4 regions of the Rhizobium sophoriradicis genome follow, and region 2 is predicted to be linked to each of the others. Evidence: predicted binding sites of a transcription regulator. Region 2 holds the regulator's gene; each other region holds the start of a gene.

Region 1 (5,730 bases), 140 kb from region 2:
TCGTCGGTTCGTCGAGAATATAAAGCGTGCGTCCGGTCGAGCGCTTCGACAGTTCCTTGGCGAGCTTGACGCGCTGCGCCTCGCCGCCGGAAAGCGTGTTGGCCTGCTGGCCGACCTTGATGTAACCGAGGCCGACATCCTTCAGCGATTGCAGCTTGTCGCGTACGGCGGGCACCGCCGCGAAGAAATCGACGCCTTCCTCCACCGTCATGTCGAGCACGTCTGCGATAGACCTCTGCTTGAAGGTGACGTCGAGCGTCTCTCTGTTATAGCGCTTGCCATGGCAGACATCGCAGGTGACGTAGACGTCGGGCAGGAAGTGCATTTCGATCTTGATGACGCCGTCGCCCTGGCAGGCCTCGCAGCGTCCGCCCTTGACGTTGAAGGAGAAGCGGCCCGGCTGATAACCGCGCGCCTTGGCTTCCGGCAAGCCGGCGAACCAGTCGCGGATCGGCGTGAAGGCGCCGGTATAGGTCGCCGGGTTCGAGCGCGGCGTGCGGCCGATCGGCGACTGGTCGATGTCGATCACTTTGTCGATATGCTCGAAACCGTCGATCCGGTCGTGGTCGGCAGGGATTTCGCGCGCACCCATGACGCGGCGCGCCGCCGATTTATACAGCGTCTCGATCAGGAAGGTGGACTTGCCGCCGCCGGAAACGCCGGTCACCGCCGTAAAGACGCCGAGCGGGATCGAGGCCGTGACATTCTTCAGATTGTTGCCGCGCGCGCCGACGACCTTGATCTCGCGACCCTTCTTCGGCTTGCGGCGCTGGTCGGGAACCGGCACGCCGAGTTCGCCAGAGAGATATTTGCCAGTCAGCGACTTCGGATTATCCATGATATCCTGCGGCGTGCCATGGGCGATGACCTGGCCGCCATGGATACCGGCCGCCGGGCCGATGTCGACGACGTCGTCGGCCGTCAGGATCGCATCCTCGTCATGCTCGACGACGATGACCGTGTTGCCGATATCGCGCAGGTGCTTCAGCGTGTCGAGCAGCCGGGCATTGTCGCGCTGATGCAGGCCGATCGACGGCTCATCGAGCACGTAGAGCACGCCCGTCAGCCCCGAGCCGATCTGCGAGGCAAGCCGGATGCGCTGGCTCTCGCCGCCCGACAGCGTGCCGGAATTGCGCGACAGGCTGAGATATTCCAGACCGACATCGTTCAAAAAGCGCAGCCGGTCGCGGATCTCCTTGAGGATGCGCACGGCGATCTCGTTCTGCTTGGCGTTGAAGCTGGCCGGCAGCGTCTCGAACCAGTCGCGCGCGACACGGATCGACATCTCAGTGACTTCGCCGATATGCAGCCTGTTGATCTTCACAGCTAGCGCTTCGGGTTTCAGGCGATAGCCGTTGCAGGCAGGGCAGGGGGCTGCCGACATGAAGCGCTCGATATCCTCGCGCGCCCAGGCGGAATCGGTTTCTTTCCAGCGGCGCTCGAGATTGGTGATGATGCCTTCGAAGTTCTTGTGGGTGGTATAGGAGCGCGCGCCGTCGGCGTAGTGGAACTCGATCTTGTCGTCGGTGCCGTTGAGGATGACGTCCTTGGCCTCTGCGGAAAGATCGTTCCAGCGGGTGCCGAGCTTGAAGCCGTAATGTTTTCCGAGCGCTTCCAGCGTCTGATTATAATAAGGCGACGTCGACTTCGCCCAGGGCGCGATCGCCCCGTCGCGCAGCGTCCGCTCCGGCTCGGGTACGATCAGATCGGGGTCGATCTTCTGCTGAGCGCCGAGGCCGTCGCAGGTCGGGCAGGCGCCGAAGGGATTGTTGAACGAGAAGAGCCGGGGTTCGATTTCCGGAATGGTGAAGCCGGAGACCGGGCAGGCGAATTTTTCGGAAAACAGCACGCGCTCATGCGTCTCGTTCAGCGACTTGTTGGCCGATCCGCCAGCCGAGGTCTCTTCCGGCGGCAGCGGCTTGTCGGCGAATTCGGCGACCGCCAGCCCGTCGGCGAGCTTCAGGCAGGTCTCCAGGCTGTCGGCCAGCCGCGCCGAAACATCGGTGCGCACGACGATGCGGTCGACCACCACGTCGATGTCGTGCTTGTATTTCTTGTCCAGAACAGGCGCCTCGGCGATCTCGTAGAACTGGCCGTCCACCTTGACGCGCTGGAAGCCCTTCTTCATCAGCTCCGCCAGTTCCTTCTTGTATTCGCCCTTGCGCCCGCGCACCAGCGGCGCGAGAATATAAAGACGGGTGCCTTCGCCGAAAGCGAGGATGCGGTCGACCATCTGGCTGACGGTCTGGCTCTCGATCGGCAGGCCGGTCGCCGGCGAATAGGGAACGCCGACGCGGGCAAAGAGCAGGCGCATATAGTCGTAGATCTCGGTGACGGTGCCGACGGTCGAGCGCGGGTTTCGCGAGGTGGTCTTCTGCTCGATCGAAATGGCCGGCGACAGCCCGTCTATCTGGTCGACATCGGGCTTCTGCATCATTTCGAGGAACTGCCGGGCATAGGCCGACAAGCTTTCGACATAGCGCCGCTGGCCCTCGGCATAGATCGTGTCGAAGGCGAGCGAGGATTTGCCGGAGCCAGAAAGACCGGTCATGACGATCAGCTTGTTGCGCGGCAGATCGAGATCGATGCTCTTTAGATTGTGCTCGCGCGCGCCGCGGATGGAGATCGTCTTCAGTTCGCTCATCGTCTCTGCTTTGGTTTTCTGGATAACAGCCCTTATTTAGTGATGCCGGCGGGCGAGTCGAGGCTGAATATCCGGGAAGGTTCAAGGTTTTCGATTCTGTTGACAGGATGATACGGATAAACTAGAACAAATAAAGAACAAATTTCCTGATGAATGCATGCGGCTTTCTGATGGATAAACATGTGGATTAAATGCCGCCCATGCGCATCGGCGGTCCGTGATGGTTTAAGGTGCGCCGATCGATTGAAACGCCGCCGGGCAGGGCGGCAGGCAGGGTGAGAAGATGGCTGGTAGCGTGAACAAGGTAATTCTGGTTGGAAACGTGGGTGCAGACCCCGAAATCCGCCGCACTCAGGACGGCCGGCCGATCGCCAATCTTCGTATCGCGACCTCGGAGACCTGGCGTGATCGCAATTCCGGCGAACGCCGCGAAAAGACCGAATGGCATACTGTCGTCGTCTTCAACGAAGGCCTCTGCAAGGTGGTCGAGCAATATGTGAAGAAGGGCGCCAAGCTTTATATCGAAGGCCAGCTGCAGACCCGCAAATGGCAGGACCAGCAGGGCCAGGACCGTTATTCGACGGAAGTGGTGCTGCAGGGCTTCAGCTCGACGCTGACCATGCTCGACGGCCGCGGCGACGGTGGTGGTGCGAGCTCCGGTTTCGGCGGCAGCCGCGGCGGCAGCAGCAATAATGATTACGGCGACGATTACGGCGCCCCGGCTTCGTCCCCATCGTCGAACCGCGGTGGTGGCGGCAACTTCTCGCGCGATCTCGACGACGACATCCCGTTCTGATCGGCCGCCTATCCCGGCTTGAAGAAGATCCGAGAGCATGATGCCTTTGACGGCGTCATGCTCTTTTTGTTTGCTCTCGCGCTGTTCAGTGCGGCGTCGCGCTGATCAGATTAAGCGCTGCCTTCGCGCCGTCGACGACGAACTGTACTGCAAGGGCGGCAAGGATGACGCCGAGGAGCCGTGTCAGGATCGCCCGCCCGGTGACGCCGAGGAAACGGTCGAGCCTGTCGGCAATCAGCAGCATGAGCAGTGTCAGCAGTAGGTTGGCGGCGATGACGGCGATCAGCTGGGCCTTTTCCACCGAGGTCGGCAGCGTGCCGGCCAATAGGATTGTCGCCGAGATCGCACCCGGGCCGGCGATCAGCGGCAAGGCGAGGGGGAAGACGGCGATATTCTCGATATGGTCCTTGGTGACAGCTGCCTCGCTGGCTTTCTCCTTCCGCTCCTGGCGCCGCTCGAACACCATTTCGAAGGCGATCCAGAAGAGCAGCAGCCCGCCGGCGATGCGGAAGGCGCCGATCGAAATACCGAGCACGCCGAGAACGCTTGAGCCGAACAGGGCGAAGACGGCGAGGATGATGAAGGCGATCGTTGAGCCGCGTAGCGCTACCTGGGTTCGCTGGCTCCGACTCATGCCGGTCGTCAGTCCCAGGAAGATCGGGGCGAGCCCGGGCGGATCGATGGTGACGAGAAGCGTCGTGAAGGCGTTGATCAACTGGTCGGCGCTTGCCATCGTCTCTCCGAAAGCCCATATGGGTGCGTGATTTTCTGCGATTGTGAAGCGGGGATTTGGATTTGGCAAATATGCCGCGGGCGGCCGCTGCGGATTTGTCCGGTCCGGCCGCACAAGTCCCGTGCTTTACCCTTTTTCGGCCGCAAAAGCCTGTTCAAAACGCGCTCGGAAATTGGCGCGGCAACAGGCTTTCCGCTATAAATCTTCAAGTGATTCTAGAAGAGATCGTGATCTGTTTTGACTGAGCAAACACCCCCCGGCGGCGGGAAGCTCCCGCCAGGCATCGAGCCCATCTCCATCATGGAGGAAATGCAGCGGTCGTATCTCGATTACGCGATGAGCGTCATCGTCAGCCGCGCGCTGCCCGACGTGCGCGACGGCCTGAAGCCCGTGCACCGGCGCATCCTTTACGGCATGTCCGAGCTCGGCATCGACTGGAACAAGAAATACGTCAAATGCGCCCGCGTCACCGGCGACGTGATGGGTAAATACCATCCGCACGGCAATGCCGCGATCTACGATGCGCTCGCCCGCATGGCGCAGCCTTGGTCGCTGCGGCTGCCGCTGATCGATGGTCAGGGCAATTTCGGCTCCGTCGACGGCGATCCGCCGGCGGCCGAACGTTACACCGAATGCCGCCTGGAAAAGGCCGCCCATTCGCTGCTCGATGATCTCGACAAGGAAACCGTCGACTTCCGCGACAACTATGACGGCACGCTCTCCGAGCCGGTGGTGGTTCCCGCCAAGTTCCCGAACCTGCTCGTCAACGGCGCCGGCGGCATCGCCGTCGGCATGGCGACCAACATTCCGCCGCATAACCTGTCGGAAGTGATCGACGGCTGTATCGCGCTGATCAACGATCCGGCGATCGAGCTGCCGGAACTGATGCAGATCATTCCCGGCCCGGATTTTCCGACAGGCGCAAAGATCCTCGGTCGCGCCGGCATCCGCTCGGCTTACGAGACCGGCCGCGGTTCCGTCATCATGCGCGGTGTCGCGACGATCGAGCCGATGCGCGGCGACCGTGAGCAGATCATCATCACCGAAATCCCCTATCAGGTGAACAAGGCGACGATGATCGAAAAGATGGCTGAACTGGTGCGCGAAAAGCGCATCGAGGGCATCTCCGACCTGCGCGATGAATCCGACCGCCAGGGCTATCGCGTCGTAATCGAGCTGAAGCGCGACGCCAATGCCGAGGTCATCCTTAACCAGCTCTACCGCTATACGCCGCTGCAGACCTCCTTCGGCTGCAACATGGTGGCGCTGAACGGCGGTAAGCCGGAACAGCTGACGCTGCTCGATATGCTGCGAGCCTTCGTCACCTTCCGCGAAGAAGTCGTTAGCCGGAGAACGAAATTCCTCCTGCGCAAGGCGCGCGAGCGCGCCCATGTGTTGGTCGGCCTTGCCATTGCGGTGGCCAACATCGACGAAGTCATCCGCGTCATCCGCCAGGCGCCGGACCCCCAGTCGGCCCGTGAAGAGCTGATGACCCGCCGCTGGCCGGCAGAAGATGTCGAAAGCCTGATCCGTCTGATCGACGATCCGCGCCACCGC
Region 2 (5,730 bases):
AATGCCAAGTTACCGTGACGCCATTTTGTGCATTGCGGCATCACCTTTTAGGCACTGCAGCGATGAGCAGCACGCATAGCGGAAGCCGATGATTCAACTGATCTTTTCGCGCTCGCAATTTTCGCCCGTATTTCAATCGATTATTCTTGCCGGATGAGCTCGGAGGTTGCATTCTGGGCCCAGGGTGAGGTCATTTTGGGCGGCGCATGCAGGAGTTGACGACAGTCGAATTGCGGCCGCAAGCAGGCGTCGGCCTTGCCGATCCCGTCGCGTTTCCGGCTCCTGCCGTGGGATCGCGGCCGGCAAAAACGCAGTCTGCGGTGCCATTGCGCCACCGGCTGACGACCGCGGTCGCACAATTGCTGCGCGCTGCCGGCCGTTTGCTCAGCGAGGAGGCCGACCACGGCCGCCTGCTCCTGTTCTCGCCGGTCTTCCTCGGCGCCGGCGCGGCATACTGGTTTCTTGCTGCAACGGATTTTCCGCTCCTTCCATCGTTGCTCTGCCTGTCGGTGCTGATGCTTGCGGTGCTCGTCGCCGGCCGCAGCCGGCCGGCCTTGCGGGCAACCTTTATGGCGCTTGCCCTCGTGGCATGCGGCATGCTCTGTGCGCAGCTCGAAAGCTGGCGGGCGTCGACTGTCATCCTCGATTCATCCGTGACAACGACGGTGACGGGCCGCGTCGAGCGGCGCGAAGGCGACGATCGCGGGCGGTGGCGCTATGTTCTTGCGGTCACCGGCACCGAGGCGCCACAGGTGAAGCGGCCGCCGAGGCGCATAACCGTGATCGCCCGCGGCGCCGATGCGTCCTTCGAGATCGGTGACGTCATCACCGGCCGAGCACGGTTGACGCCGCCGGCGGGACCGGCGCTTCCCACCCTCAACGACTTTTCCTTCGGTGCCTATTTCGATGGCATCGGGGCCAACGGCTTCTTCTACGGCGCGCCCGAGAAAGTCGATTCGCAGGCAGGCCCGCAGCCTGCGAGATCGACGTCCGAAGCTCTGCTCGAATGGCTTTACCAGTTGCGCAGCGGCATCGGCGATCGCATACGCTCGATTCTGCCCGGCGACACGGGCGCTTTTGCCGCTGCTCTGGTGACCGACGAGCGGCGCGCCATCTCGAAGGAAACGACGGAGGCGCTGCGCCAGTCCGGCCTTGCGCATATCGTGGCGATCTCGGGCCTCAACATGGCGTTGTCGGCCGGCATCTTCTTCGTCGGTTTCCGGATGCTGCTCAGCCTCGTTCCTGGTGTCGCCCAAGCCTATCCGACAAAGAAGATCGCCGCCGCCGGCGCGCTCATCGCCGTCACGGCCTACTTCCTGATCTCAGGATTCGGGGTTTCGGCCGAGCGCGCCTTCATCATGATGGCGATCATGCTGATTGCCGTCTTCTTCGATCGGCCGTCGATCAGCCTGCGCAATGTCGTTCTCTCGGCGCTCGTCATCATCGCCATTTCACCCTCCGAAGTCTTGGGTCCGAGCTTCCAGATGTCCTTTGCCGCGACTTTGGCACTGGTATCGGGCTACCAGCTGTGGAAGGAGCGGCGCGTCCGGGAAAACCCGTTGCTGAAGCTGCCGGTGCTGCGGCTGGTCGTGGCGGTCGCCGGTTTCTTCGGCGGCGTCTTCCTGACCTCGCTGATCGGCGGCTTTTCCACGGCGTTGTTTGCGGTCGAGCATTTTCATCGCCTGACAGCTTATGGCCTGCCGGCGAACCTTGCGACGATGCCGATCATCTCCTTCATCGTCATGCCGGCCGGGCTGCTGGCGATGTTGCTCATGCCATTCGGCCTGGACGCTCCGCTCTGGACGGTGGTCGGCTTCGGCCTCGATCTGGTGATTGCGGTCGCCAAGACGGTGTCCGCCTGGGGCGGCGATATCGACCTCGGCCGTTTGCCCGCCTGGTATTTCGCGGTGGCCGTGGCAGGCTTTCTGCTGCTGACGCTGCTCCGCACCCGATTGCGCCATGCCGGCACATCGATCCTCGCCGTCTCGACGCTTATCGTGCTGATCCTGCCGGGTTCCCGACCGCCGGATCTGGTGATTTCCGAGGATGGTGGTCTGGTCGCGCTCGTCGCGACGGCGGCAATGGCTTCCAACCGTGAAAACCCGCCGGACTTCATCTTCGACCAGTGGCAGAGAGCGCTGGTCCTGCCGACGCACCACCCGCCGAAGATGCTGGATGGCCCTGCCATCCCGCCGCAGGGTGAGGACCGCCGCCTCAGGCTTTCCCGCGATCAGCAGAATGAGGCGAGGACGGCAATGATGGCCGCCGCAGCCGGCGGTGAGGCAAATCGTTTTTCCTGCGTCAAGAAAGCCTGGTGTATCGCCAGGCTCGGCAATGGCCATGTCGTCGCCGTCATCGACAATGCCGCCTATCTCGGCCCGGCCTGCGACGCCAGCGAGATTGTCGTGACCGCGGTGCGCCTGCGTTTCGACCGCTGCCACTCGGGTGCGACACTCTTCACCGGCGAGACGCTGCGCAGGACCGGTTCCGTCGAATTGCGTTTTGCGCAGACAGGCCCCGAGGTCGCAACCGCATTCGATACCTTGTCGCGTCCATGGATGCGCCATCGCGCCTATGATTGGCGCAAAGACGCTTTTACCGAATCAGCCCCGTTGGCTGTCAGTGATAGCGGCGAATGAGGCCGACCAGCTTGCCCTGCACCTTGACCCGGTCAGGCCCGAAGATGCGGGTCTCGTAAGCCGGGTTGGCGGCTTCGAGGGCGATCGAGGCGCCCTTGCGGCGAAAGCGTTTCAGCGTCGCTTCCTCGTCGTCGACGAGCGCAACGACGATATCGCCGGGGCTTGCGGTGCTGCCGTTGCGGATGATCACGGTGTCGCCGTCGAAGATCCCGGCGTCGATCATCGAATCGCCCTTGACCTCCAGCGCGTAATGTTCGCCCGAGCCGAGCATATCCGCAGGAACGACGATGTCGTGCGTATTGTTCTGGATCGCCGAGATCGGCACGCCGGCGGCGATCCGGCCCATGACCGGCACGGAGACAGAGCTGCCGTTGTCGGCGATCGGCTTTGCGGCAGCGGGGGCGGCGACCGGCTGGGGCTTGCCGAGGCTGCCTTCGATAACGCTCGGTGAAAAACCGCGGCGCGGCTGAAGACTGGGGCTATAGGCCTCCGGCAGCTTGATCACTTCCAAGGCCCGGGCCCGGTTCGGTAGGCGGCGAATGAAACCACGTTCCTCCAGCGCCGTGATCAGGCGATGAATGCCGGATTTCGAGGCGAGATCCAGGGCATCCTTCATCTCGTCGAAAGAGGGAGGAACGCCGGATTCCTTCATGCGCTCATGAATGAAAAGGAGAAGCTCCTGTTGTTTGCGCGTGAGCATCGACGTCAGACCCCTGATTGAAACAAATCCAGAACGGACCCTATATGTTCCATATGTGTTCCGCAAGTAGCTAAATTTCCGTAAAACTTCGCGCCAACTCGTCCAGATTTTTATTTTCATTCGCCGGATTGGCGCACATGTCTTGCATTGGGAATGGGGCTGTCGCACATCTCTTTGACGTGTCAGGAGGGGTCCTATGATCGCACATTCCGCCAAGCCGCACCCGCTGGATCATGTCGTGCTGCCCGTCGTCAATATCGATCTGGCGCGCGAAAGGCTCGGGAAGCTCGGCTTTACCGTCGCCGCCGATGCGCGCCATCCGTTCGGAACGGAAAATGCCTGCGTCTTTTTCGCCGACAAGACCTATATCGAGCCGCTCGGCGTGGCGAGCGTCGAGGAGAGCGAGGCGGCGGCCCGTCAGGGGAATGTCTTCATCGCCCGCAATCGTGCCTTTCGCTTCCGCTGCGGCGAGGAGGGGCTTTCGGCGCTGGCCTTCCTCACCGAGGATGCCGGCCTCGATCATCGGCGATTCGTCGGCAACGGCGCGAGTGCCGGCGAGATGCTGCAGTTCAGCCGGCCGATGCGGATGCCAGACGGTTCCGAAAGCGTCGGCAGCTTCAAACTGGCCTTTTCAGGAGATCTGCGCGCGCCCGACTTCTTTCTCTTCACCTGTCAGCGCATCAACTCCTTCCCGGCCGATCGCGCGGCGCTGGAGGCGCATGCCAACGGCGTGACGGGCATTGCCGAGATCGCGCTTTGTGCGCCGGAGCCGGTTGCGTTTGCCGCCTTCGTTGGTCTTGCGGTCGGGCAAACGGCGGTGGAAAAAACCGGTTTCGGTATGAATATCGCGGCATCGAATGCCAAGATCAGCCTGATGACGCCGGAAGGGCTGGAGGCCTATTTCGAGCTTGTCGTCTCCTCCGCCGATCGTGGTCTGCGCGGCCGGGCAATCCTCTTCACCGTTACCGATCTTGCCGTGACAGAAGCGCATTTGGCTGCTAACGGAGTGACATACACACGCAAGAACAATCGCATTCTGGTGAAGCCCACGCCCGGGCAGGGCGCGCTTTTTGCCTTCGAGGAACCACGATGAGCACTGATACCAATTCCGAGGTCAAGATCGGCGAAGGCGAAGGCCAGGTCACCTTTTCCAATACCGGCCGCCTGTCGCTGATTGCCGGCCCCTGCCAGATGGAGAGCCGTGATCACGCTTTCATGGTCGCCGGCACGCTGAAAGAGCTCTGCGCAAAGCTCGGCATCGGCCTCGTCTATAAGAGTTCCTTCGACAAGGCGAACCGCACCTCACTCTCGGCCGAGCGCGGCATCGGGCTTGAAAAGGGCATGCAGGTCTTCGCCGACCTGAAGCGGGAATTCGGCTTTCCCGTCCTGACCGACGTCCACACCGCCGAGCAATGCGCCGAGGTGGCGGAGGTGATCGACGTTCTGCAGATCCCTGCCTTCCTATGCCGCCAGACGGATCTTCTGATCGCTGCCGCCAAGACGGGCCGCGTCGTCAACGTCAAGAAGGGCCAGTTCCTCGCCCCCTGGGATATGAAGAACGTTCTGAAGAAGCTCAATGCCAGCGGCAATCCGAACGTGCTGCTGTGCGAGCGCGGCGCCTCCTTCGGCTACAACACGCTGGTTTCCGACATGCGCTCGCTGCCGATCATGGCGGCGATGGGTGCGCCCGTCATTTTCGATGCGACCCATTCAGTCGCCCAGCCCGGCGGGCAGGGCGAGTCCTCCGGCGGCCAGCGCGAATTCGTCGAAACGCTGGCGCGCGCAGCCGTGGCGACGGGTATTGCCGGTGTCTTTCTCGAAACCCACCAGGACCCTGACAACGCTCCGTCCGACGGCCCGAACATGGTCTATCTCAAGGACATGCCGCGGCTGCTTGAGAAATTGCTTGCGTTCGATGCGGTTGCCAAGGCTTGACGTTCAACAGGTTGACATGATCGTGGTTTAGGCCACTTCAGAACGCCGGTACGAAGGCTGGAAATTGCGGCATTGTAATTTGCACGCCTTCGATTATGACAGGCTTCGAACGATTGATCACCCACCGAGCAGGAAGAACCCATGACTGCAATCACCGATATCATCGCCCGCGAGATCCTCGATAGCCGTGGCAACCCCACCGTCGAAGTCGACGTCTATCTCGAAGACGGCAGCATGGGCCGCGCGGCTGTTCCCTCGGGCGCCTCGACGGGCGCCCATGAGGCGGTCGAGCTGCGCGACGGCGGCAAGCGCTACCTCGGCAAGGGCGTAGAGAAGGCCGTCGAGGCCGCCAACACCGAGATCTTCGACGCCATCGGCGGCATCGACGCCGAAAACCAGATCCAGATCGACAACATCATGATCGAACTGGACGGCACGCCGAACAAGTCGCGTCTC
Region 3 (5,730 bases), 1.1 Mb from region 2:
AGGCGATGCTGTACTTCCTGACCTTCTCGACGCTGGCGCTCGTCATCGGCATGGTCGTCGCCAATGTCGTCCAGCCAGGCGCCGGCATGAACATCGATCCGGCTTCGCTGGATCCCGCCGCCGTCGCCACCTTTGCCACGAAGGCGCATGAGCAGAGCGTTGTCGGCTTCCTCACGAATATCATCCCGACGACGATCGTCGGCGCCTTTGCCGACGGCGACATCCTGCAGGTGCTGTTCTTCTCGGTGCTCTTCGGCATCGCGCTCGCCATGGTCGGCGAAAAGGGCGAACCGGTCATCAACATCCTCAACGCCCTGACGGCTCCGATCTTCAAGCTGGTCGCCATCCTGATGAAGGCCGCCCCGATCGGCGCCTTCGGCGCCATGGCCTTCACCATCGGCAAGTACGGCATCGGTTCGATCGCCAATCTCGCCATGCTGATCGGCACCTTCTACATCACCTCGCTGCTCTTCGTTCTCGTCGTGCTCGGCGCCGTCGCCCGCTATAACGGCTTCTCGATCCTGGCGCTGCTGCGTTACATCAAGGAAGAGCTGCTGCTGGTGCTCGGAACCTCGTCTTCTGAGGCCGCGCTTCCGGGCCTGATGAACAAGATGGAAAAGGCCGGCTGCAAGCGCTCGGTCGTCGGCCTCGTCATCCCCACAGGCTATTCCTTCAATCTCGACGGCACCAACATCTACATGACGCTGGCGGCGCTTTTCATCGCCCAGGCAACCGGCATCCAGCTCTCCTGGGGCGACCAGATCCTGCTGCTGCTGGTGGCGATGCTGAGCTCCAAGGGTGCCGCAGGTATCACCGGCGCCGGCTTCATCACCCTTGCCGCCACGCTTTCCGTCGTGCCTTCCGTGCCGGTCGCCGGCATGGCGCTCATCCTCGGCATCGACCGCTTCATGTCGGAATGCCGGGCGCTGACCAACCTCGTCGGCAATGCGGTGGCGACGATCGTCGTGGCGCGCTGGGAAAATGAGCTGGATACGGTGCAGCTTGCCGCAGCGCTCGGCGGCCAGACAGAAGAGGGCGCTCCTGCAGGCGGACTTCAGCCGGCCGAATAAACCCGCCCGATCGTCGATAATCTTGCAGCGGCCCGTGATCCAACGGGTCGTTTGCTTATTGATTAAGCTCGTTCTCTACTCATCGTCATCCTCGGCCTTGTGCCACGCCTGTTCGGTTGCCGCGAATGGTTGCCCCTCACCATAGCCCTCTCCCCGTAAAACGGGGCGAGGGGACGTGCCCTGCGAGAGGTGGAGAGGGACGGCGAGGTCGCATCTATCCCCCTTCGCCCCGTATTACGGGGAGAAGGGGCGGCAGCCGGATGAGGCGCAGGCGGCGATCTCTTAGGGCGACGATTTTAGACTGCTTGCTGAGAAACGTCTGATAACCAGATGCAGCATGCTTCAGCGGACCGTTTCCCGTTCCGCGTCAGCCGCGATTGCCGCCGAGAAGGCGGTCGTAAAGGGCGCCGATCGCGGTTGCTTCCTTCTCCAGCGCAAAATTTTCCCGGACATGGCGCAGCGCATTCTCGCCATGGGCGATCGCCAGCGCCGGATCTGCGATATAGGGAGCGATTGCCCGCGTCAGCGCCTCACCGTCGCCGGCGGCAACGACCGAGCCGGTCTCGCCATTGACGATGAGTTCGGCATAAGCGCCGGCATTCGATGCCACCACCGCCGTTCGCGAAGCCATGGCTTCGAGCGGCGTCAGGCCGAAGCCCTCGTTGCGGGAGGGGGCGACATAGAGCGTCAGGCGGCGATACCAGACCTTGATATCGGGCACTTCGCCGAGGAAGAGGATGCGATCGGCGAGCCCGGCGGCAGCGACATCGGCCTTGAGCTTGTCGCCGAAGCCCACGTGCTCCGCCGTCACCCGGCCGGAGACGACGGCCGTCCATTCGGGGTGCTGCGGCAAGAGTTCGATCATCGCCTTGACGAAGAGATCGGTGCCCTTCTGATGGCGCACACGACCGAAGCAGCCGACAAGGTAGCGGCCGGGCAGACCGGTCGCGGCAATGGCGTCCTCCGCTGTTTCCGGCGGGTGGAACAGGGACAGATCGACGCCGTGCTGGATGACCGTATGCGGCACCTCGAGAAAGGAGCCGGAGCGATCGCTGGTTGCGATCACCGCATCCATGCGGCGGATCAGCCATTTCGTGTAGGCGGTGTGGCGACGCTGCGCGGCGGAGGTGAAGATGAGCTTCAGCGGCATGCGCAGGAGATGGCGAAGCAGGATGCCGACGGCCATCTCATTGTTGCGGCGGGCGTGCCAGACGCGCTGGCGCCGGCGCGCCGGCCTGCGCCACAGATTAGGGAGCTGTGACCATTTCAGTTTCGGCAGGCCTTCCGGCAGACCGGGGCCGAGGGTCGCGATCCTGGTACCGAGCCGGATCTGGCATGGAATCAGCTGGACGATGGTCGACGTGACGCCGGAGAGGCGGCGCTTGAAATTGGGCGCGATGATCTCGACGTCACGCATATCAGGCAAGGGATGGGTCTCGTCTGCGGCGGGCGATCAGCCCCAGGAAACCTGGAGGATTTCGTAGGCCTTGGAGCCACCGGGCGCGTTGACCTCGATGGAATCGCCGACTTCCTTGCCGATCAGCGCACGGGCGATCGGGGAGGAGATGGAGATGCGGCCGGCCTTGACGTCGGCTTCCTGGTCGCCGACGATCTGGTAGGTCTTTTCTTCCTCGGTGTCCTCGTCGACGAGCTTCACCTTGGCGCCGAACTTGATCTTGTCGCCCGACATCTTCGTGAGGTCGATGACCTCGGCGCGCGCCGTCAGGTCTTCAAGCTCGCTGATGCGGCCTTCATTGTGGCTCTGGGCTTCCTTGGCAGCGTGATATTCGGCGTTTTCGGAAAGGTCGCCATGGGCACGGGCTTCGGCGATCGCCTCGATGATTCGCGGGCGCTCCTCCTGCTGACGCCAGCGCAGTTCTTCCTGCAGCTTGACGAAACCACCCTGTGTCATCGGTACCTTTTCAACCATTTTTCTGTCCTTCACTCCTTGTATCGGCACGTCAGGCGCAAACACAAAAGAAAACAGGTCCCGAAGGGGAGCTTCGGAACCGTGCCACAATCCTAGTTAAGCGCTTATAGCAGATCGCCAAGGCCGATTTCCAGAAAATTCGCATAAACGCAACGCAACCCCCGCGATATGAGCTGATGCGCCCGAAAATCGGGCAGTGATGGGATGGCCCCGGATTGACTTCTTATATTAGAACATATAGTGAACATCGGGATGAAGAAGTCGCTTGCCGAACGTTTGGCCATCCTGTCCGATGCCGCGAAATATGACGCTTCCTGCGCCTCCAGCGGCACGGTGAAACGCGATTCGAGCACAAGCGGCGGGCTCGGCTCAACCGAGGGATCCGGAATCTGCCATGCCTATGCGCCGGATGGTCGATGCATTTCGCTCCTGAAGATCCTGCTGACCAATTTCTGCATCTACGACTGCGCCTATTGCGTCAATCGTTCGTCGAGCAATGTCGAACGGGCGCGTTTTACACCCGAAGAGGTAATCTGGCTGACGCTGGAATTCTATCGCCGTAACTATATCGAAGGCCTCTTCCTTTCCTCCGGCATCATTCGTTCGTCCGATTACACGATGGAACAAATGGTCCGCATCGTCCGCGAATTGCGGGTGACCCATAATTTTCGTGGCTACATCCATCTGAAGTCGATCCCCGAGGCGTCGCCGCGGCTGATCGAGGAGGCGGGGCTTTATGCCGACAGGCTGTCGCTCAATATCGAGCTGCCGACGGATAACGGCATCAGCCGCTTCGCGCCGGATAAGAAGCCCGCCAATATCCGGCGATCGATGGCTGACCTCAGGCTGAAGATCGAGGCCGCCGGCGAACCTACGCTGAAAAGCAAGAAACGCCAGCGTTTCGTCCCGGCCGGCCAGAGCACGCAGATGATCGTCGGCGCCGACGGCGCGAGTGACGCGACCATCCTTGCGACCAGCGGCCGGCTTTACAGCAGCTACGGCCTCAAGCGCGTCTATTATTCCGCCTTCAGCCCGATCCCGGATTCGTCGAAAAACCTGCCTCTGATCAAGCCGCCGCTGATGCGCGAGCACCGGCTCTACCAGGCAGACTGGCTTTACCGCTTCTACGGTTTCGGCATCGACGAGATCACCGCCAATCAGGCGGGCGGCATGCTCGATCTCAACCTCGACCCCAAACTTGCCTGGGCGCTTGCCAACCGAGGCGAATTTCCGGTCGATATCAACAAGGCCGAGCGTGAACGGTTGCTGCGCGTGCCCGGTCTCGGCACCAAGACCGTCAAGGCGATCGTTTCGGCGCGCCGCTTTCGCCGCCTGCGGCTCGACGATCTCTCTCGGCTCGGCGTTTCGATCAAGAAGGTCCGATCCTTCATCTCGGCGGAAGGTTGGTCGCCCCGCCGGCTGATCGATAGGCCGGACCTTCGCGCCATGTTCGAGCCGCAGCCTCAACAATTGTCGTTGCTGTGATGCGCCGGGTCGTGCTTGCAGGACGAGGTGAGCTTGGCGAATGGCGCGATGCCGCACGTGCCTTGGCGGCGGCCGGCATAGTGCCTGAGGAGATCGACTGGCGCGAAAGAAGCGCGGAGGCGGATCTTTCGTTCCAACGCGACGCCATGCCGCCGGCGCCAGCAGCATCACGCAAGCCGATGACGGTGCCGCCCGCCTTCATCGAGCTTGCAGAAACAGTTCTCTGTCACTCCGATCCAGCGCGCTTCTCGCTGCTTTACCGCCTGCTCTGGCGGCTGCAGCTGGACCGGCAGCTGCTCGAGGTGACCTCCGACGAAGATGTCGTACGCGCCAGGCTGATGGCGAAAAACGTGCATCGCGATGCGCACAAGATGACGGCCTTCGTCCGCTTCAAGGAGGTCGGCGCGGTATCGGCAGGCCGCCGGAAATTCATCGCCTGGTTCGAGCCGGACCACCACATCGTCCGGCGCACGGCACCCTTCTTCCAACGGCGTTTCACCGACATGGACTGGTTGATCGCCACGCCCAAGGGGTCGGCCGCCTGGGACGGCGAGCGGCTGACGATTAGCGACGAAGCCTGCGAGAAGCCCAACCTTACCGACGTAACCGATGAGCTCTGGCGCACCTATTACACCAACATCTTCAATCCGGCCCGGTTGAAGGTAAAGGCGATGCAGGCGGAAATGCCGAAGAAATACTGGAAGAACCTGCCGGAGGCCGATCTTATTCCCGGCTTGATTGCATCGGCCGAAAGCAAGGTGCGGGAGATGGCGGCAAGGGAGGCAACACAATCTTTGCCTTTTCACGACCGGCTGCAGCAGGCTGCGCGCAATCTTTCCGCCGAGCCCGAGCTTCCGGCAGGCACACTGGAAGCACTGCGCGCCGAGGCTGCCGTCTGCACCCGCTGTCCGCTTCACGCCAATGCGACGCAGACGGTCTTCGGGGAGGGGCCACGCGATGCGGATGTCATGTTCGTCGGCGAGCAGCCGGGCGATCAGGAGGATATTGCAGGGCGCCCTTTTGTCGGCCCTGCGGGCAGGCTTTTCGATCAGGTGATTGCGGAGGCGGGCATCGACCGATCGACGCTCTACGTCACCAATGCCGTCAAGCATTTCAAATACGAGCCGCGCGGCAAGCGGCGCATCCACCAGAAGCCCACTATGGGTGAGGTGAAGCATTGCCGCTGGTGGCTCGATCTGGAACTAACGCTCGTCAAGCCGAAGCTGATCGTCGCCATGGGGGCGA
Region 4 (5,730 bases), 2.2 Mb from region 2:
GGCAAAAGCAAAGACTTCTTGCGCGCGATCTTGGGACCCGGCGCTCAAAGCGTTGATATGTCACGGAAACCGCGTACGGATTGGTTTTGCTTTCGTGATGGTTTTGGGCATGCGTTATGCCACAAATGGAACAGTAGGCGAAACCTATCATAAAAATATGAGGAAATCAATAATTTGCTTCGCCTGAGTCATGCGGGCAACACACATCACCCATATCAGACACGCAGGATATAAAACGTTTCATCGCGTAAACGCCCGAATCCGGCGGTCGAGGCGGGCAGCCGTGTTAATCGCCGGAACCGGGTTTTTCGGAGAAATATTTCTCGAACTTTCCGGTCTGGCCATCCATCTCCTTGGCCTCCGGCAGCGGGTCCTTCTTGACCGTGATATTCGGCCAGATGGTGGCATATTCGGTGTTGATCTTCAGCCACTTGTCGAGGCCCGGCTCGGTATCCGGCTTGATCGCCTCGGCGGGACATTCGGGCTCGCAGACGCCGCAATCGATGCATTCGTCGGGATGGATGACGAGGAAATTCTCGCCTTCATAGAAGCAGTCGACGGGGCAGACTTCCACGCAGTCGGTGTATTTGCACTTGATGCAATTGTCGGTCACGACATAGGTCATGAAGAACTCCAGGATTTCCATGCGGATGGGGCCGGGCAACCTGGAACGTCGCGCCTATCCCCGTGCCGGACGAAGCGTGGACAGGCTTGGGAGGCAAGCACGCTTCCGGCAGGTTGTCAGTGACGTATCGGCTTTATCGCCGGAATTCAAGGATAAACGATCTGCAAAAGCCGCCGCCGCAGACAGAGTTTTCTAATCCTCGTCCGACATCAGCCTGTCGATCGCGCGTCTTTCCTTTTTGGTCGGACGGCCGGTCCCGGTCGCTCGGATCGCCTGCTCGTAGGGGGTGAGGCGTTTTGTCTCATCCGGCGGCGGCGATTGGTCATCATAGAGCAGGCGGGCCTCCTCGTAGGGGCCCCGCCGCTCGCCGGCGAGACGCACGATCAGCACGACGTCACGCCGTTCCAGCGTCAACTCAATGCGGTCGCCCGGCTTGACCATCTGACTCGGCTGGCTGCAGCGCTCGCCGTTGATGCGCACGTGCCCCGACTGGACATGGCTCTGCGCCAGCGAACGCGACTTCACCATGCGCGTGAAGAACAGCCACTTGTCGATGCGCTGGCGCGAACCGCTTACCGGCTGTGTCTCCCCGCCCATGACTACTTCTTCATCTGTTCCTTGAGAGCGGCGAGCTTGGCGAAGGGCGAATCCGGATCGATCGGCTTCTCCTTGCGTGGCGGCTTGGCCTCGAAGCGCAGCGGCTGTGCGCCGCGATTGTTGTTGCGATCGTTCCGGTCATTGCGTTCGCCGCGATCCTTGCGATCACCACGGTCCTGCCGGTCGCCGCGCGGCTGGTCCTTGCGCTCGCCGCCCCTGGCCTGCTGCGGCCGGCCATCGCGACCGCCGTCCTTGCCACGGTTGTTGCGGTTGTTGTCGCGTCCGTCGCCGCCGCGATTGCCCTCGCCGCCTTCGCCGCCGGGGCGGCGATTGCGCTCGCCGCGATCCTGGTTCTGGCCTCGATCGTGGCCCTGGCCACCGCGGCGTTCGCCATGGCCGCCACGCGCCTGGCGATGATTATCGTTGCGGCCACCGAGGCGCCACAGAAGAACCGGCTTCGGTTCCGCCGGTTCGCCGGTCTCCCCGGAATCAGCGGCTGTTTCCCCGGCGGCCGGAACCTCTGCCGAGGCTTCGGTCGCGGGGTTGCTTTGAAGTGCCTCTGCCGCGGGGGCGTCGGTTGCGGCCGACTCGGCTGGGGATGGCTCGGAAACAGCCTCGTCTGCCGCCGCGTCGGCGTCGTCGTGATCGGCCTTTTCCACCGTTTCTTCCGCAGATGCCTCCACGGAGGCTGCGGGCGCCGAAGCGGCGTCCTGCGCGGCAAGATGAGCCGACGCCTCTTCCGCCTTCACGGCATCGGCGCGATAGCCGAGACCCTTGAGGATTTCTTCCATGTCCTCGAGCGTCGCGCCAAGGATTGACAGCATCGCCGTCGTCGTCGTGAAGCGGCGGCCGTCATAGGCGCCTTCCGGACGATTGTTCTGACCGGGCTTCCATTGCAGCAGCGGACGGATGATATCGGCAAGCCGCTCAAGAATGTCGATGCGCACCGCACGCTTGCCGAGGAAGCGGAAACCGGCGAGCTTGTAGAACATCCGCTCATAGCTCGGATCGGTCACGACGGACGTACGGCCGGCGGCCAACACGGGAATGAGGTCACCGTAACCCGGCTTGTCCAGACCGTCGTTCTTCAACGCCCAGAGCAGCGTGATCAGTTCGGCCGGCGCCGGCTTCAGAAGTGCCGGGACGAAGATGTGATAGGCGCCGAAACGCACGCCGTAGCGGCGCATGGAGGCGCGGGCCTCCTGATCCAGCGACTTCACCTCCTCGGTCACGTCACGACGGAAGAGCACGCCGAGATTTTCGACGAGCTGGAAGGCAAGCCCCTTGGCCAGACCCTGCAGGTCCTCGGCGCGCGACAGATCGTCGAGCGGTTTCAGCACCGTGCTGATATGATGATTGACGAAGCGCTCGATGCGGGCGGCGACGTGATCGCGGGCATTGCCCGTCAACTGCTCGTCGGCCAGCAGGATCACCCGCGGGCGCATGACGTGATCGCTGCCCGAAAGCCGCGCCACCGGATCACCGAGCCAGCGGATCAACCCGTCCGAGCCTATCGCCAGATCACTATTGCCGGCGGCATGCATCCGCGCCGCTCTGGCTTCGAATTCGAGCGCGAGCGCTTTTTGCGACGCAGCCTGAACCGCCTTGGCATCCGGTCCGTCCGTTCCCGCCACCGGCGTGAAACGGAATCCGCTCAACTGCCCTACATGATGTCCTTCAACGAAGACATCGCCATTCACACTGATTTCAGCTTCCAGCATCGCATTCTCTCTCAGGCGCTTCATGAGCACAGATGTCCTGCGATCAACAAAGCGTTTCGTCAACCTTTCATGTAACGCATCGGACAATCGATCTTCGATTTCCCGCGTCTTTTCCTGCCAATGTGTCGGATCGGTCAGCCAGCCGGGCCGATTTGACACATAGGTCCAGGTTCTTATCTGCGCGATTCGCGCCGAAAGCGTGTCAATTTCCCCATCTGTCCGATCGGAGCGATGAACCTGCTCCGCAAGGAATTGCTCATTCACCGTGCCATAGCGGACGAGATCGGAAAAGAGGGTCGCGATCAGATCGGCATGTTGTGCCGGAGTGATACGCCTGTAGTCGGGAAGTGCGCAAGCCTCCCAGAGTTTTTCGACGCGGGCAGGCCGGTCGGCGAGATCGATGACTTCGGGATAGCGCGACAGCTGCTCCAGCGCCTGCTGGTCAACCGCGGGCAGCGCCCGCGTCAGTCCGGCGACGCGCGGCCCCGCTTCGAGGCTGGCGCGCAGCGACTGGATCGAGGAGAAGTCCATCTCGGTCGTGCGCCACTGCAGGACTTTGACATTGTCGAATTCATGGCCTTCGATGCGCTGGACCAGCTCCTCGTCGAAGGGCGAGACCTGGCCGGTGACGCCAAAGGTGCCGTCGCGCACGTGCCGCCCGGCGCGGCCGGCGATCTGGCCGAGTTCACCCGGATTGAGGTTGCGGAACTGGTAGCCGTCGAATTTTCTGTCCTGGGCGAAAGCGACGTGATCGACATCGAGATTGAGGCCCATGCCGATTGCGTCGGTCGCCACCAGATATTCGACGTCGCCCGCCTGATAAAGCGCGACCTGCGCATTGCGAGTGCGCGGGCTGAGCGCGCCCAGCACGACCGCCGCGCCGCCACGCTGCCGGCGGATGAGCTCGGCGATGGCATAGACCTCGTCGGCCGAAAAAGCGACGATGGCGGAGCGCTGCGGCAGCCGGGTGATCTTCTTCTGCCCGGCATAGAAAAGATGCGAAAGCCGCGGCCGCTCGACGATGGTGATACCGGGCAGCAGCTGCTGCAGGATCGGCCGCATCGTTGCCGCGCCGAGCAGCAGCGTTTCCTCGCGGCCGCGAAGGTGCAGGATACGGTCCGTGAAGATATGGCCGCGCTCGAGATCGCCGGCGAGCTGCACCTCGTCGATCGCGACGAAGGCGGCCTTGGTGTCGCGCGGCATCGCTTCGACGGTGCAGACCGAAAAACGTGCATTGGCCGGCGAAATCTTTTCCTCACCGGTGACCAGCGCCACGTTCTGCACACCGACCTTCTCCACCACCCGCGTATAGACCTCGCGCGCCAGCAGCCGCAGCGGCAGGCCGATCACGCCGGTCCCGTGTGCGACCATGCGCTCGATGGCATAGTGGGTCTTGCCGGTATTGGTTGGTCCGAGCATCGCGGTCACACCGCGCCCGCTCAGAATCATCGGCTGCGAAGTCAGAGTCATATTCCATGCAAATGAGGCAGGCGGCCCCAGGAAAACTGTCACCCCTCGACGGAGGCACAGAACACATGGACAGCTGTTGCCGCAAACGCAAGGGCAGATTTTAAAATGCTTCGGCGATTACGACCTTTGCGAGTCATCGGGATCGCCTGCATTTCCGATTCGGAACAGCCTGAGAACGAATCAGCGACGAATCGCTGACTCCCGCTGATTCAGCTTTTGTTCACGGCTAAGTATTGATTTTGAATCACTTTTTCCCACTAAATGCTGAATCACGAGACTCTGCGCTGTTCGCATTTGCTTCGCCTGCCGGCGATCTGCCGCCCCGCTTTTTGCCGCGCGAAATTCCACCCCAATTAATTTCTCGACCAAATCCGGAACGAATCGGAGACGAATCGCCGACCGGACCGCTTTCACCTTTCGTTCACGGCAAGATCCGGTAGCGCCGCCGTCACCCGTCGCTAGATCAGGCAAGCAACAGATCCTCATGTCCGACCGTTCCGGACAGGCGTTAACCTTTCGACGACGAAATTTACACAGCGTTAAGCCAGAACCGCTTGCCGCGATCGGGTCGATCGAAAACGGAACGAATCACCGACGAATCGGCGACATTGCGAGCTTCTCGATTTGTTCACCGCAACATATTGTATGCAAACGACTTTTTAACCATACCAACAATTTGGCAGGGAAGACGGATCGCAAACCATGAATCGGGACGCATCACAATTCGCGGGCGCAACCGGGAACAAAAATCGCCAATGCGTGTTTCTTGTCCATTCAGATTGCGGATGAAATGAAGGAAACACACCATGCTTGGCACGATACTTCTGGTTATCCTCATTCTGCTCTTGATCGGAGCCTTGCCGAATTGGGGTTATAGCCGTGGCTGGGGCTATGGACCTGCCGGCGGTTTGGGGCTAGTTCTCGTCATTATCATTATCCTTGTACTAATGGGCCGCATCTAAAGCCCGACAACCTGGGGAGTTACGACATGATGAAGAAGATTGTTCTTATTGGCGCGCTCGTAGGCGCTCTCGCATCCTGCACGGCGACCGAGCAGGGCACGGCGATCGGAGCCGGCACCGGCGCGGTCATCGGCGGCGCCGTTACCAACAGCTGGGGTGGTGCCGCTGTCGGCGCCGTTGCCGGCGGCCTGACCGGCGCCCTGATCGGCCAGTCGGTCGAACGGCGCGGCTACTGCATCTATCGCGACCGCTACGGCCGCCGCTACGAGGCCCGTTGCCGCTACTGACCGGCAAACTCATATCGGACTTCCCAACGGGCGCTTCGGCGCCCGTTTTTCTTTGCCGGCCGCAGCCG

The links. The regulator LexA, encoded in region 2, represses DNA repair genes until DNA is damaged. The targets are predictions, from matches to a motif close to TGTTCNNNNTGTGTTCNG.
Region 1: a site for LexA is predicted at 2,767-2,784, ahead of uvrA (excinuclease ABC subunit UvrA). Genes of this name have one in related genera too.
Region 3: a site for LexA is predicted at 3,230-3,247, ahead of N2597_RS14015 (putative DNA modification/repair radical SAM protein). Genes of this name have one in related genera too.
Region 4: a site for LexA is predicted at 4,471-4,488, ahead of N2597_RS19660 (helicase-related protein). Genes of this name have one in related genera too.

What each region holds. Positions count from the first base shown of each region.
Region 1 covers NZ_CP104152.1:1,813,320-1,819,049, forward strand. Annotated here, with positions in the region: gene uvrA (excinuclease ABC subunit UvrA) at 1-2,644, opposite strand, end outside; gene N2597_RS09170 (single-stranded DNA-binding protein) at 2,928-3,440, shown strand; gene N2597_RS09175 (MarC family protein) at 3,526-4,173, opposite strand; gene gyrA (DNA gyrase subunit A) at 4,411-5,730, shown strand, end outside.
Region 2 covers NZ_CP104152.1:1,677,435-1,683,164, forward strand. Annotated here, with positions in the region: gene N2597_RS08530 (ComEC/Rec2 family competence protein) at 207-2,639, shown strand; gene lexA (transcriptional repressor LexA) at 2,620-3,339, opposite strand; gene N2597_RS08540 (VOC family protein) at 3,536-4,432, shown strand; gene kdsA (3-deoxy-8-phosphooctulonate synthase) at 4,429-5,274, shown strand; gene eno (phosphopyruvate hydratase) at 5,416-5,730, shown strand, end outside.
Region 3 covers NZ_CP104152.1:2,811,232-2,816,961, reverse strand. Annotated here, with positions in the region: gene N2597_RS14030 (dicarboxylate/amino acid:cation symporter) at 1-1,070, shown strand, start outside; gene N2597_RS14025 (glycosyltransferase family 4 protein) at 1,438-2,496, opposite strand; gene greA (transcription elongation factor GreA) at 2,524-3,000, opposite strand; gene N2597_RS14015 (putative DNA modification/repair radical SAM protein) at 3,253-4,485, shown strand; gene N2597_RS14010 (UdgX family uracil-DNA binding protein) at 4,485-5,730, shown strand, end outside.
Region 4 covers NZ_CP104152.1:4,009,547-4,015,276, reverse strand. Annotated here, with positions in the region: gene fdxA (ferredoxin FdxA) at 287-625, opposite strand; gene N2597_RS19665 (Hsp15 family ribosome-associated heat shock protein) at 818-1,222, opposite strand; gene N2597_RS19660 (helicase-related protein) at 1,225-4,413, opposite strand; gene N2597_RS19655 (DUF3309 family protein) at 5,220-5,375, shown strand; gene N2597_RS19650 (YMGG-like glycine zipper-containing protein) at 5,402-5,662, shown strand.